Linked DNA regions of Pueribacillus theae. The protein of the gene in region 2 interacts with the protein of the main gene of each other region in a pairwise test. Links are inferred from orthologs where the notes say so. Each region holds a gene or a part of one and is shown on either strand. Other genes may lie near its edges.

Region 1 (5,140 bases), on a different replicon or contig from region 2:
AGTTTCGCAAGGGCAAGCAGCACGTCATATAAAACCGTCTGGATCGCCCTTCTCTTCGGATCGTTCGCCTTTTCGATATAAAGCGTATCTTTCGCAATATCTAAATAAAAGGCGCTTAATTCGATCGTGCAGAAGTTGTGCACCGCATGATAAATCGTAGAAAACTGGTATTCATCGTACGCTTTTGTAACCTTTTCGATAAGCTCATTTAGTTGGATAAGCATATAGCGATCGATTTCAGACAATTCATCGAGCGATACTCTGTTGTTCAATGGATCAAAATCATGCAGGTTCCCAAGCATGAACCGGAAGGTATTCCGTATTTTACGGTAAACCTCAGCCACTTGCTTTAAAATTTTATCCGATACCCGAACATCTGCCTGGTAATCGACAGAAGAAACCCACAGCCTTAAAATATCGGCACCAAGCTGCTTCATGACATCATTAGGAATAATAGTGTTTCCTATGGATTTACTCATTTTCCTTCCTTCTCCGTCAAGGACAAAGCCGTGGCTGATAACTCCTTTATATGGAGCTTTGCCAGTTACCGCGACACTTGTTGACAAAGAAGAGTTGAACCAACCGCGGTATTGATCGGATCCTTCCAAATAAAGATCCGCCGGCCATGTTAACTCATCACGCTCAGCCAGCACAGCTTGGTGGGAAGATCCTGAATCAAACCATACATCCATAATATCCATTTCTTTTCTAAATTCGCCATTCGGGCTATGCTCTGAAGTAAAGCCTTCTGGAAGCAAGTCTTTCGCGTCTTTTTCAAACCAAATGTTCGAACCGTGTTCCCTAAATAAATTTGAGACATGCTCAATCGTTTCATCTGTAATGATCGGTTCTCCATCTTCCCCGTAGAAGACGGGAATCGGCACGCCCCAAGCTCGCTGCCTAGAGATACACCAATCCTCTCGGTCTTTTACCATATTGTGAATTCTCGTTTCACCCCATGCAGGATGCCATTTTACTTGTTTAATTGCTTCAAGCAGATCGTCCCGAAAATCTTTAATTGAGGCAAACCACTGTTCCGTCGCTCTGAAAATGATTGGTTTTTTCGTTCGCCAGTCATGTGGATAGGAGTGCGTGATGAATGCCAGCTTTAGTAGTGCACCTGTCTCCTCGAGCTTTTCTGTCACTGTTTTGTTTGCTTTATCATAAAACATTCCCTCAAATCCCGGCGCTTCAGAAGTGAATACTCCTTTTTCATCGACAGGGCAAAGAATATCCAAGTTGTATTTTTTACCAACGGCATAGTCGTCTTCCCCGTGTCCGGGGGCAGTATGAACACAGCCAGTTCCAGCATCCAAAGTAACGTGTTCGCCAAGGATGACGAGTGAAATCCGGTCGTAGAATGGGTGCAGCGCTTCTACATATTCTAATTCTTTTCCTTTGAATGTTTTTTCGACAGCAACATCTGTCCATTCAAATTCTTTCGCCAGTGAATCAATGAGATCCTTTGCAACAACGTATTTCTTTCCGTTTGCATTTACAACACTGTAATCGTAATCCGGGTGAACAGCAATGCCTAAATTCGCCGGAATTGTCCAAGGGGTTGTCGTCCAGATAACGATCTGTTCATCACCATTTAAAATTCCTTTGCCGTCCTTCACTTTAAAGCTAACGTAAATAGAAGGAGATCGCTTATCTGCATACTCAATTTCTGCCTCGGCAAGAGCGGACTCGGAAGAAGGGGACCAATACACTGTTTTCTTATCTTTGTAAATGTAGCCTTTCTTCGCCATTTCACCGAAAACTTTGATTTGCCTTGCTTCGTAATCTTTCGTAAGCGTAATGTAAGGATGCTTCCAGTCTCCACGAACGCCAAGCCGTTTAAACTGTTCACGCTGCCGGTCGATTTGCTTCAATGCATATTCTTCGCAAAGCTTTCGAAATTCAGCAACAGAAAGCTTCTTTCGATCAATTTTTCCCGATTTTGTAAGTGCCGTTTCAATAGGAAGTCCATGCGTATCCCACCCAGGCACGTACGGGGCATGATAGCCGCTCATCGATTTATAGCGGACAATGATGTCTTTTAATACTTTATTTTCGGCATGACCGATATGAATATCCCCGTTTGCGTATGGAGGACCGTCGTGCAATACAAAGAGCGGACGGCCTTTTGTACGTTCTTGTACTTTTTGGTAAATGTTTTCTGTATCCCATTTTTCTTGGATTTTTGGCTCTTTATTTGGCAAATTTCCTTTCATAGGAAAATCCGTTTTTGGCATTAATAACGTTTCCTTATAACTCATAAAACTTCCTCCTTGAAAAAAATATAAAAAGCCTTCTTCATCATCCCAATAGGGACGAGAAGAAGGCCTCGCGGTACCACCCTAATAGCTAAATCTAAAGACTTAGCCACTCTATATTCTTAACGCGAATAAACGCCAACACTTACTATAAAAGGTAACTTTCAGTATGGGACTCAAGGGTGATTTTCCTTTTTCCTGTTTGCCTCAGGCTCGCACCGTCCCTGATTCGCTTACCAAACAAATGAAAAAGTACTCTCCCTGTCATTGTCAAGTCAAATATTCTTTTGAAAATCTATTGACAATAGAGATGTATGTTTCTTTCAGATAGTATAAATAGATCATTGCATGAAGTCAAGTTAAACCGTATCCTCAATTTTCTCTGCTTCAACTATCGATTGGGTGACTTCATCCCATTCGTCATTATTCAGCATTTCCAATTGCGCTTCAATAAGCATTCTAAAGCGAGTGCGATAGACAGAAGCCTGTTTTTTTAACTCCTCGATTTCCACTGCAATTTGGCGTGATCGTGACAGAGCTTCATTAATAATTCGATCTGCATTCTTCTCGGCTTCACGAATAATAAGTTCCGCTTCTTTATTCGCATTTCGCCTTACTTCATCCGCTGTTTGCTCGGCAACAAGGATTGATTTTTTTAGCGATTCTTCTAGTTCTGAGAAATGCTTTATCCGCTCATTTAACGTTTGAACCTTTTCTTCCAGATCTTTTTTATCGCGAATCACTGATTCGTAGTCTTTGATGACTTGATCAAGAAACTCATTCACTTCGTCTTCAGCATAACCACGAAAACCTCGGTTAAATTCTTTATTATGGATATCAAGCGGTGTTAATGACACGTAAGCAACCTCCCACAATTCACTTTATTTTTTGCCGTATTGAATTCGCCATTTTTCCTTCTTGGTCTGCCCGTCAATCGATACCAATTTACCTCTGCCAAAGCCTCTTACAGAAATGGTGTCAAGTTTACAGCACTCGTAATTCGGCTGTTCCACGACTTTCCAATTCACTTTTACCATCCCTTTTTGTATGTATGCGGCCGATTTCGCCCGCGAAATATGAAACATTTCAGAAACCACAGCATCAAGCCGCAAAGAAGATACGGTCCCTGATTGTATTTTCCATTCTTCATTTATCTTAATAAGTTCTTCAGAATTAAGCTTTCTTAATGCCACTGTCGCCTTGCCAACTGCTTGTAGATTTAATTGAACAAAGCCGGAGACTTCTTTTGCAACAATAAATTGCACAGTCTTATCGTTGATCAAAATGTCGCCAAATTTATCCCGTATTATCCCTAAGTTCATTAATGCTCCAAGCAGCTGCCTGTGCTCAATGGTAAAAAATTTATCCGCATAATCAACTTCAAAAAAGGCTAGTCCAAAATCATCAGACTCTGGTTCGAAATATGGCGGAGAAATAATGGCCCTCTGTCGCTCGGCATTTTCTATACCGCCATCCAAAAAGACAACAACTTGTCCATCATAGCTGGCAAGCTGGGTAACAATTTCTTGTTGCCTTGGATCTAGAAAATCCGTTAGCTTGAATGAATATGTGTCTTTCACAAAATGAATCGATTCGAATATTTGATCAATGAATGGTTTTTCATCCGCTCGGTAATGTTGATAAATTGACATACTCATTCATCCTACATAAACATTCTAAAAATCTCAACGACCCCACGTTCAGCAAGCCGCAGTGCAATAATTGCAACGATTGGGGAAATATCGATCATCCCTAAAGGAGGAATAATTCTGCGGAATGGTTCCAAGTAAGGTTCAACAATTCGGCCAAGCATCTGGCCGAAACCGGATTCTCTGGCATTCGGAACCCAACTCATAAAAATATAGATAATAATGAGCCATGAATAAATATTAATTGCTGTAATAAGTAAGCTTACAACTGCACCCAAGCTTCAAACACTCCTTAATAGTCATCATCCAACACTTCTGAGATTTTTCCGGAAACATCGACATTTTCAGGTGTACATAAAAATGTATGCTCTCCAATTTTCTGGATATCGCCGCCTATCGCGTAAACGGTACCACTTAAAAAGTCGACAATCCGCCTTGCCTGATCATGCGGCACTCGCTGAAGGTTCATTGCGATCGCCCGATGGCTTTTTAATTGATCGGCAATATCTTGCACTTCTGAATAAACACGAGGTTCTACTAGGATAACTTTGACATTCTGCTGTACGCTTTGAAGACTGACGACATTTCCTGTCTTTTTTACAGAAGTGCGTTCTTCTTCGTATTGTTCAGGTTCCTCTTCTTCATACGTTTCTAATTCATATGTTTCGTCATCAAGTTCAAAAAAACGCTTAAATTTTGATTTGATTCCCATGAGCAACCTCTCTCCTTCTAATCATTTTCCACCATTTATTCCCTGCCAACAAGTGAACTTCCGAGCCTAATAAATGTCGCTCCTTCTTCAATAGCAATTGTAAAATCGTTTGACATTCCCATTGAGAGTTCATTGCAAGGAGCATATGCCAAATTCAAATCCATTGCCTCTTCCTGAATGTCTTTCAACTTTTTAAATACAGAACGAATCAGTTGCTCATCATCTGTATGTGGCGCCATTGTCATTAATCCGGCAACGATAATCTTTTCAAATTGCTGAAGCTCTTTAATAAATGGAAGTACTTCATTTACCGAAAGGCCATGTTTCTGTTCTTCACCTGATACATTGACTTGGACGAAACATTTTATTGGTTTGTCCGTACGTTTATTAATTTCTTTTGCTAATGATAGGCGGTCAAGTGAATGGATGTAATCGACTTTGTTGATGATATTTTTTACTTTTCTCGTTTGAAGTGAACCGATAAAGTGCCATGTTGCTTCCGTTCCAATCGCTTCATATTT
Region 2 (5,085 bases):
TTAAGAGCGCAATGGAGAAAGGACGAATCGCCTCGCTACCAAATATCGCAAGCGCAGCAGCAGCAAAAACGACGGTTAACACCGTATTTATTGAGCGTGTCAGCGTTTGGATTAAGCTTTTATTCACGATGTGAGCGATCTCTTCAAATGTTTTTATTTTCTTTTCAAAACGCATATTTTCTCTTATCCGATCAAAAGTCACGATCGTATCATTTATCGAGTAGCCAACAATCGTTAGGACCGCGGCAATAAAAGTAATGTTAACTTCCAAACGCAATAAACTAAAGATCGCAATCATGAAAAACGCGTCATGTATGAGACCAATAATTGCAGCCAGTCCCATGCGCCACTCAAACCGGACTGCAACGTAAATAATCATACCTAAAAACGCAATTAAAAGTGAGATAAATGCATTTTTGGCGAGTTCTCTGCCTACCTGGGGAGAGACGGTGCTAATGTTCGCTTCTGCTCCGAAGTCTTTTGCGAACTGTTCTTTTATGTCAGCGATTTCCTGCTGTGAGAGAACACTCGAAAAACGAGCTACCGCCATTTCTCGGTTTTCGCCAGCAAACGTCACTTCGTTAGGCTCCAGCCCCAATTTATTAAATTCGTCTAACAATACTTTTTCTTCAATCGGTTCGCCGCCTGTAATATCAACGCGCGAACCGCTTTTAAAATCTGTGCCGAGATTTAATCCGAACATTCCAAGGGCTATTCCGCCAAGAATGAGCAGAATGACAGAAAGCGCAAAAAATTTATTCCGGTGTTTTACAAAATCAAAACGGATGTTTACTTTAGGCTTTTCCCCTTTTGAAAGGTTGACAATTTCACTTTTTTTAACGCCGAATAAGCTGAACTTTTTATCTAGCGCCCTGCTGTTCACCCATAAGCCAAGCAAAAGTCTTGAACCGTATACCGCGGTAAGAAAGCTGACAAGGATACTTATAATCAGCATAACAGCAAAGCCTCTAACAGAGCTTGTACCGTAAGCGAACATGACGCCGGCAGCAATCAGTGTTGTAATATTGGCATCAAAAATCGTTGTGAATGCCCTTTTACCACCTACTTTAAAGGCAGATAACACGGAACGGCCTGCTTTCAATTCTTCTTTAATGCGTTCATACGTAAGAATATTTGCATCAACCGCCATCCCTACACCAAGAACGAGCGCAGCTATCCCCGGTAATGTGAGCACAGCTTTCATCCAGCTGAAGACAACTAAAATTAAAAAAATGTAGAAAGTCAGTGTAATGCTGGCAATAAAGCCCGGGAAACGGTAATAGCCAATCATAAACAGGAAGATAAGCGCAATCGCTATAGCACCGGCAACAATGGTTTTTTCCATTGCCTGCAGTCCAAACTGCGCCCCAATTGAAGTTGAATAAACTTCCTCCAATTCAACTGGGAGTGCACCCGCATTCAGCAAATCTGCTAAATTTGTAGCTTCTTCCGTTGAAAAATTACCTTGAATCACGACATTTTTCGTATTAAGAACTTCGTTTACACTTGGAGCAGATAAAAATTTCGGATCAGGCTTCTTCACTTCCTCTTTAAACGAATCGCCTTCCTCATAATCAAGCCAAATCACAAGCTGATTTTCGCCAGGCGGTTTATTCAAAATTTCTTTCGTTACTTTAGCGAATTTATCGGCATCCTTTAACGTTAAAGCAACCCACGGCTGGTTCGTTTCACTAAATGTCAAGCTTGCGCCATTGCTTTCAAGATCTTGGCCGCTTAACATCAGGTTGTCATCAACATCGCGAAACGTCAGTTCAGCCTGTGTAGAAAGCAGCTCGCGTGCTTCATTTTGATTTTCAACACCTGCAAGCTGAACACGTATTCTGTCCTTTCCTTCAATTTGAATATTTGGTTCCGCCACACCGATGACATCAATCCGATTGCGAAGTGCGCTGACCGTTGCTTGAAGTGTTTCTTGGTTTATTTCTGTCTTTTCATTTTTCGGAGGTTTCACTTCATAAAGCACTTCAAATCCGCCCTGAAGATCCAATCCTAAATTTATATTGTTGGTCACTTTGTCATATGTAAAACCAATTAGCAGTCCCAATGCAATCACTATGCTAAAAAATAGTGAGATACGCCCTTTTTTAACCATTCTTTCTATCCTTCCTTTGTAAAAATACCGTAAATCGCTTACTTGACATTCTTTACTTTTCTTCTTCAGATCCTAAAAGAATATTGCTTTCCAACGAATTCGGCCCAGTATAAGCACTGATTGTCAGCCAATTCATATATTCATTTACCGAAAGATTAAAAATCGCCGCGACCAATTGATGGAGCTTGTACACTTCTTTTTTTCTTTCCAGCTTGGCAATCAGGCATTCCCACACTTCTTCAATTGTGGCTGTATCATATCCAATCAAATGGAACTCCTCGACCTTGCTTGCTAACACTGGATAAACGGTTTGTTTCCATTCTCTAATTTGATCAATATTCGCCATTTTGGCCCTCCAAACCTGCATAATTTCTAATTTATAAAAGTATACTTGTCATGGTTTGTACATCTTTAAGCATATACATAGTGATGAAAAAGATCTACCATTTTTCCAGAAGTCAGAGATCGGAAGCCAGAAACCAGATGGCGATAAAATCGAGAGAAAGTTGGGAATAGCCTTGTCGAAACAATCGTTTCTTCGCGGCACTTTTATTTTAATTATTGCTGGATTGATTACGAAGCTCCTAGGGTTCATAAATAAAATTGTTGTCGCCAGAATTATGGGAGAGGAAGGCGTCGGGCTGTACATGATGGCTGTGCCCACTTTTATTTTAGCTGTCACGCTGACAAGGCTGGGACTTCCAGTCGCCATTTCAAAAATGGTGGCAGAAGCTGAATCAGAGGGAAACAGCCATAAAGTGAAAAAAATCTTAATCGTTTCTCTTTCCTTGACAATTGCCCTAAGTATCATTTGGACAAGTGGGTTGTTTCTTCTGTCCCCTCTTATGGCGAATCACTTTTTTACAGATGAAAGGACAATTTATCCGCTTCTTGCGATTGCTCCTGTCGTTCCTGTTGTCGCCATTTCCTCTGTATTAAGGGGATATTTTCAAGGAAAACAAGACATGCGCCCTTCCGCTTATTCCCAAGTCATTGAGCAAATTGTCCGCATTGCGCTCGTCGCTTTTTTAACATCCGCCCTATTGCCTTACGGCGTTGAATTCGCTGCAGCAGGAGCAATGATTTCAGCTATCTGCGGTGAAGTGGCATCACTGCTTTATTTATTTTCGGTGTTTAAATTGAACAAAAAATTTAAAATACGCTCCAGCTTTTTTCATTATTTAAAGGAAGGGAAACAAACGTTCCAATCATTGATGAGCATCTCCCTTCCGACAACGGGCAGCCAGCTCATTGGATCAATCTCCTACTTTTTAGAACCAATTATCGTAGCGCAAAGCCTTGCTTTAGCTGGTATGCTTCCGGCATTGGCGACAAAGCAATACGGGGCGCTCACTGGCTTTGCCATTCCGCTCCTTCTTTTGCCGGGCTTTATCACTTACGCCATCTCAACAACGCTCGTACCGGCAATTAGTGAAGCGGCAGCGCAAAACCATTATCGAACCATTGATTACCGGCTGAATCAAGCGATAAGGCTTTCGTTCATTGCCGGAGGGCTTGCTCTTATTGTCACTTACGTTTTTGCTCTTCCTTTAATGGATCTTTTATACAAGGCACCAGAGTTTGCCGGCTATGTTAAAATTATGGCTCCATTCTTTTTTTTCCACTATTTCCAAGGGCCGCTGGCAGCGGCATTGCAGGCACTGGGATATGCAAAAGCAGCAATGATTAACAGCCTGATTGGCAACGTTGTAAAGACGTTGGCAATCTTTGTATTGGCATCAATGCCAAGCCTTGGAATAAAAGGTGTGGCATTAGCCATTTCTTCGGGAATTGTTCTCGTTACTTTGCTTCACTTCGCAACCGTTTTAAAAGTAACGTCATTCAAAATTCAAACAAATGATCTATTAAGATGCCTATTTTCTGTTATCATTTGCTGGCTCGTTGCGCAGCCATTGTACGATCTGCTAATAAATGACACCAACCTTCTTTCCACATTGGTTTTATCAATATTTTTTGTTTGTGTTATCTATTGTATTGTTTCCGTGCTTTCAGGCGCAATAAAAAAAGAAGATTTGAAACCGATTCCCTTCGTAGGAAAGCTTATTAAGTAACCGTTATTCATCCATAAGATCAATAAAAAATGTGTTTGGCCCGTCCATAGAACAGTAAGAAATTTTTTTTATATCCCGGTAGCCAAGTTTTCTTAATTGCTGCCTTAACCAGAAAGAAGTTTTGTTTATTCGTGCCAGATGCTCTTCTTGTATTTTTCCATCAAGAATAAGTGGAAGCGGCATAATGTAATCCCGCTCTCCATCAGAATGCTCATCATTTTTTTTAATGACGGAAAGAGTTCCTGATGGTTCAAGAATGGCGAATTCTACGTCTTGTAGTTTCGATATATCTTTTTCACGCAACTGTGAAAGTAAATCATTAAAGTTATAACGCTGTTTTTTCATTTCTTTTTCATTAATTTTACCTTTATCAATAAGAACGGAGGGCTTGCCATCCATTAATTCTCTTAATTTTTGGCTTTTTAGTGAAAGATAGGCCATTATGATTTGAATGATCGCCAATAAGATCATTGGCAATACCGTATTCATCAGCGGCTTATCCGGATTTTCCAAAGCGACAACCGCTAATTCAGCAAGCATAATGGATACGACGAGATCAATGACACTTAATTGTCCAATTTCCCTTTTTCCCATTAGCCGGTAAATCAACAAGATGAAAAAATACATGATGACCGTTCTAAGCAAAATTGTCGTCATTTTCAATAATGCTCCCTTAAGAATTTACCACTAGTTTCACCAACCTTACGAAGTTCATGAAAGGGATGAAATGGAAATGATTCTAAATTTTTTATTATCGAATAAAATGAACTAACATTTTAAATGATGGGGGGTATATCATTGCGAAGACTGGCGCAGGCAATTGGATATGGGTTAATTTTTACTTTTGCCATCATATTAGCCGTAAGCTTTATCTTATCTTTCATCCTTCATTTTACTTCA

What was found.
Region 1: the proteins of DCC39_RS10640 (region 2) and DCC39_RS00610 interact in binary tests that used the Bacillus subtilis proteins (3 or more experiments, as listed by UniProt). The link is inferred for Pueribacillus theae from one-to-one orthologs.

What each region holds. Positions count from the first base shown.
Region 1 is NZ_QCZG01000001.1:107,751-112,890, reverse strand. Bases 1,367-4,113 are described here. They hold DCC39_RS00610 (DivIVA domain-containing protein), read right to left. Parts: upstream 3,116-4,113; coding sequence 2,618-3,115; downstream 1,367-2,617. Other genes in these bases: DCC39_RS00600 (YggT family protein), read right to left, coding at 3,922-4,113; DCC39_RS00605 (YlmH family RNA-binding protein), read right to left, coding at 3,140-3,910; ileS (isoleucine--tRNA ligase), read right to left, coding at 1,367-2,261. In the rest of the region: more of ileS, read right to left, coding at 1-1,366; more of DCC39_RS00600, read right to left, coding at 4,114-4,185; DCC39_RS00595 (cell division protein SepF), read right to left, coding at 4,200-4,619; DCC39_RS00590 (YggS family pyridoxal phosphate-dependent enzyme), read right to left, coding at 4,655-5,140. UniProt on the Bacillus subtilis protein: May act as a pilot protein, directing MinCD to the polar septation sites or by inhibiting MinCD at the midcell site of division. Required for polar localization of the chromosome during sporulation.
Region 2 is NZ_QCZG01000020.1:35,710-40,794, reverse strand. The notes cover bases 813-3,504. They hold DCC39_RS10640 (post-transcriptional regulator), read right to left. Parts: upstream 2,460-3,504; coding sequence 2,166-2,459; downstream 813-2,165. Other genes in these bases: spoVB (stage V sporulation protein B), read left to right, coding at 2,632-3,504; secDF (protein translocase subunit SecDF), read right to left, coding at 813-2,113. Also shown: more of secDF, read right to left, coding at 1-812; more of spoVB, read left to right, coding at 3,505-4,185; DCC39_RS10630 (YetF domain-containing protein), read right to left, coding at 4,189-4,848; DCC39_RS10625 (TIGR04086 family membrane protein), read left to right, coding at 4,984-5,085. UniProt on the Bacillus subtilis protein: Required for post-transcription initiation control of the comE operon. Promotes the accumulation of its target comE mRNA to septal and polar sites.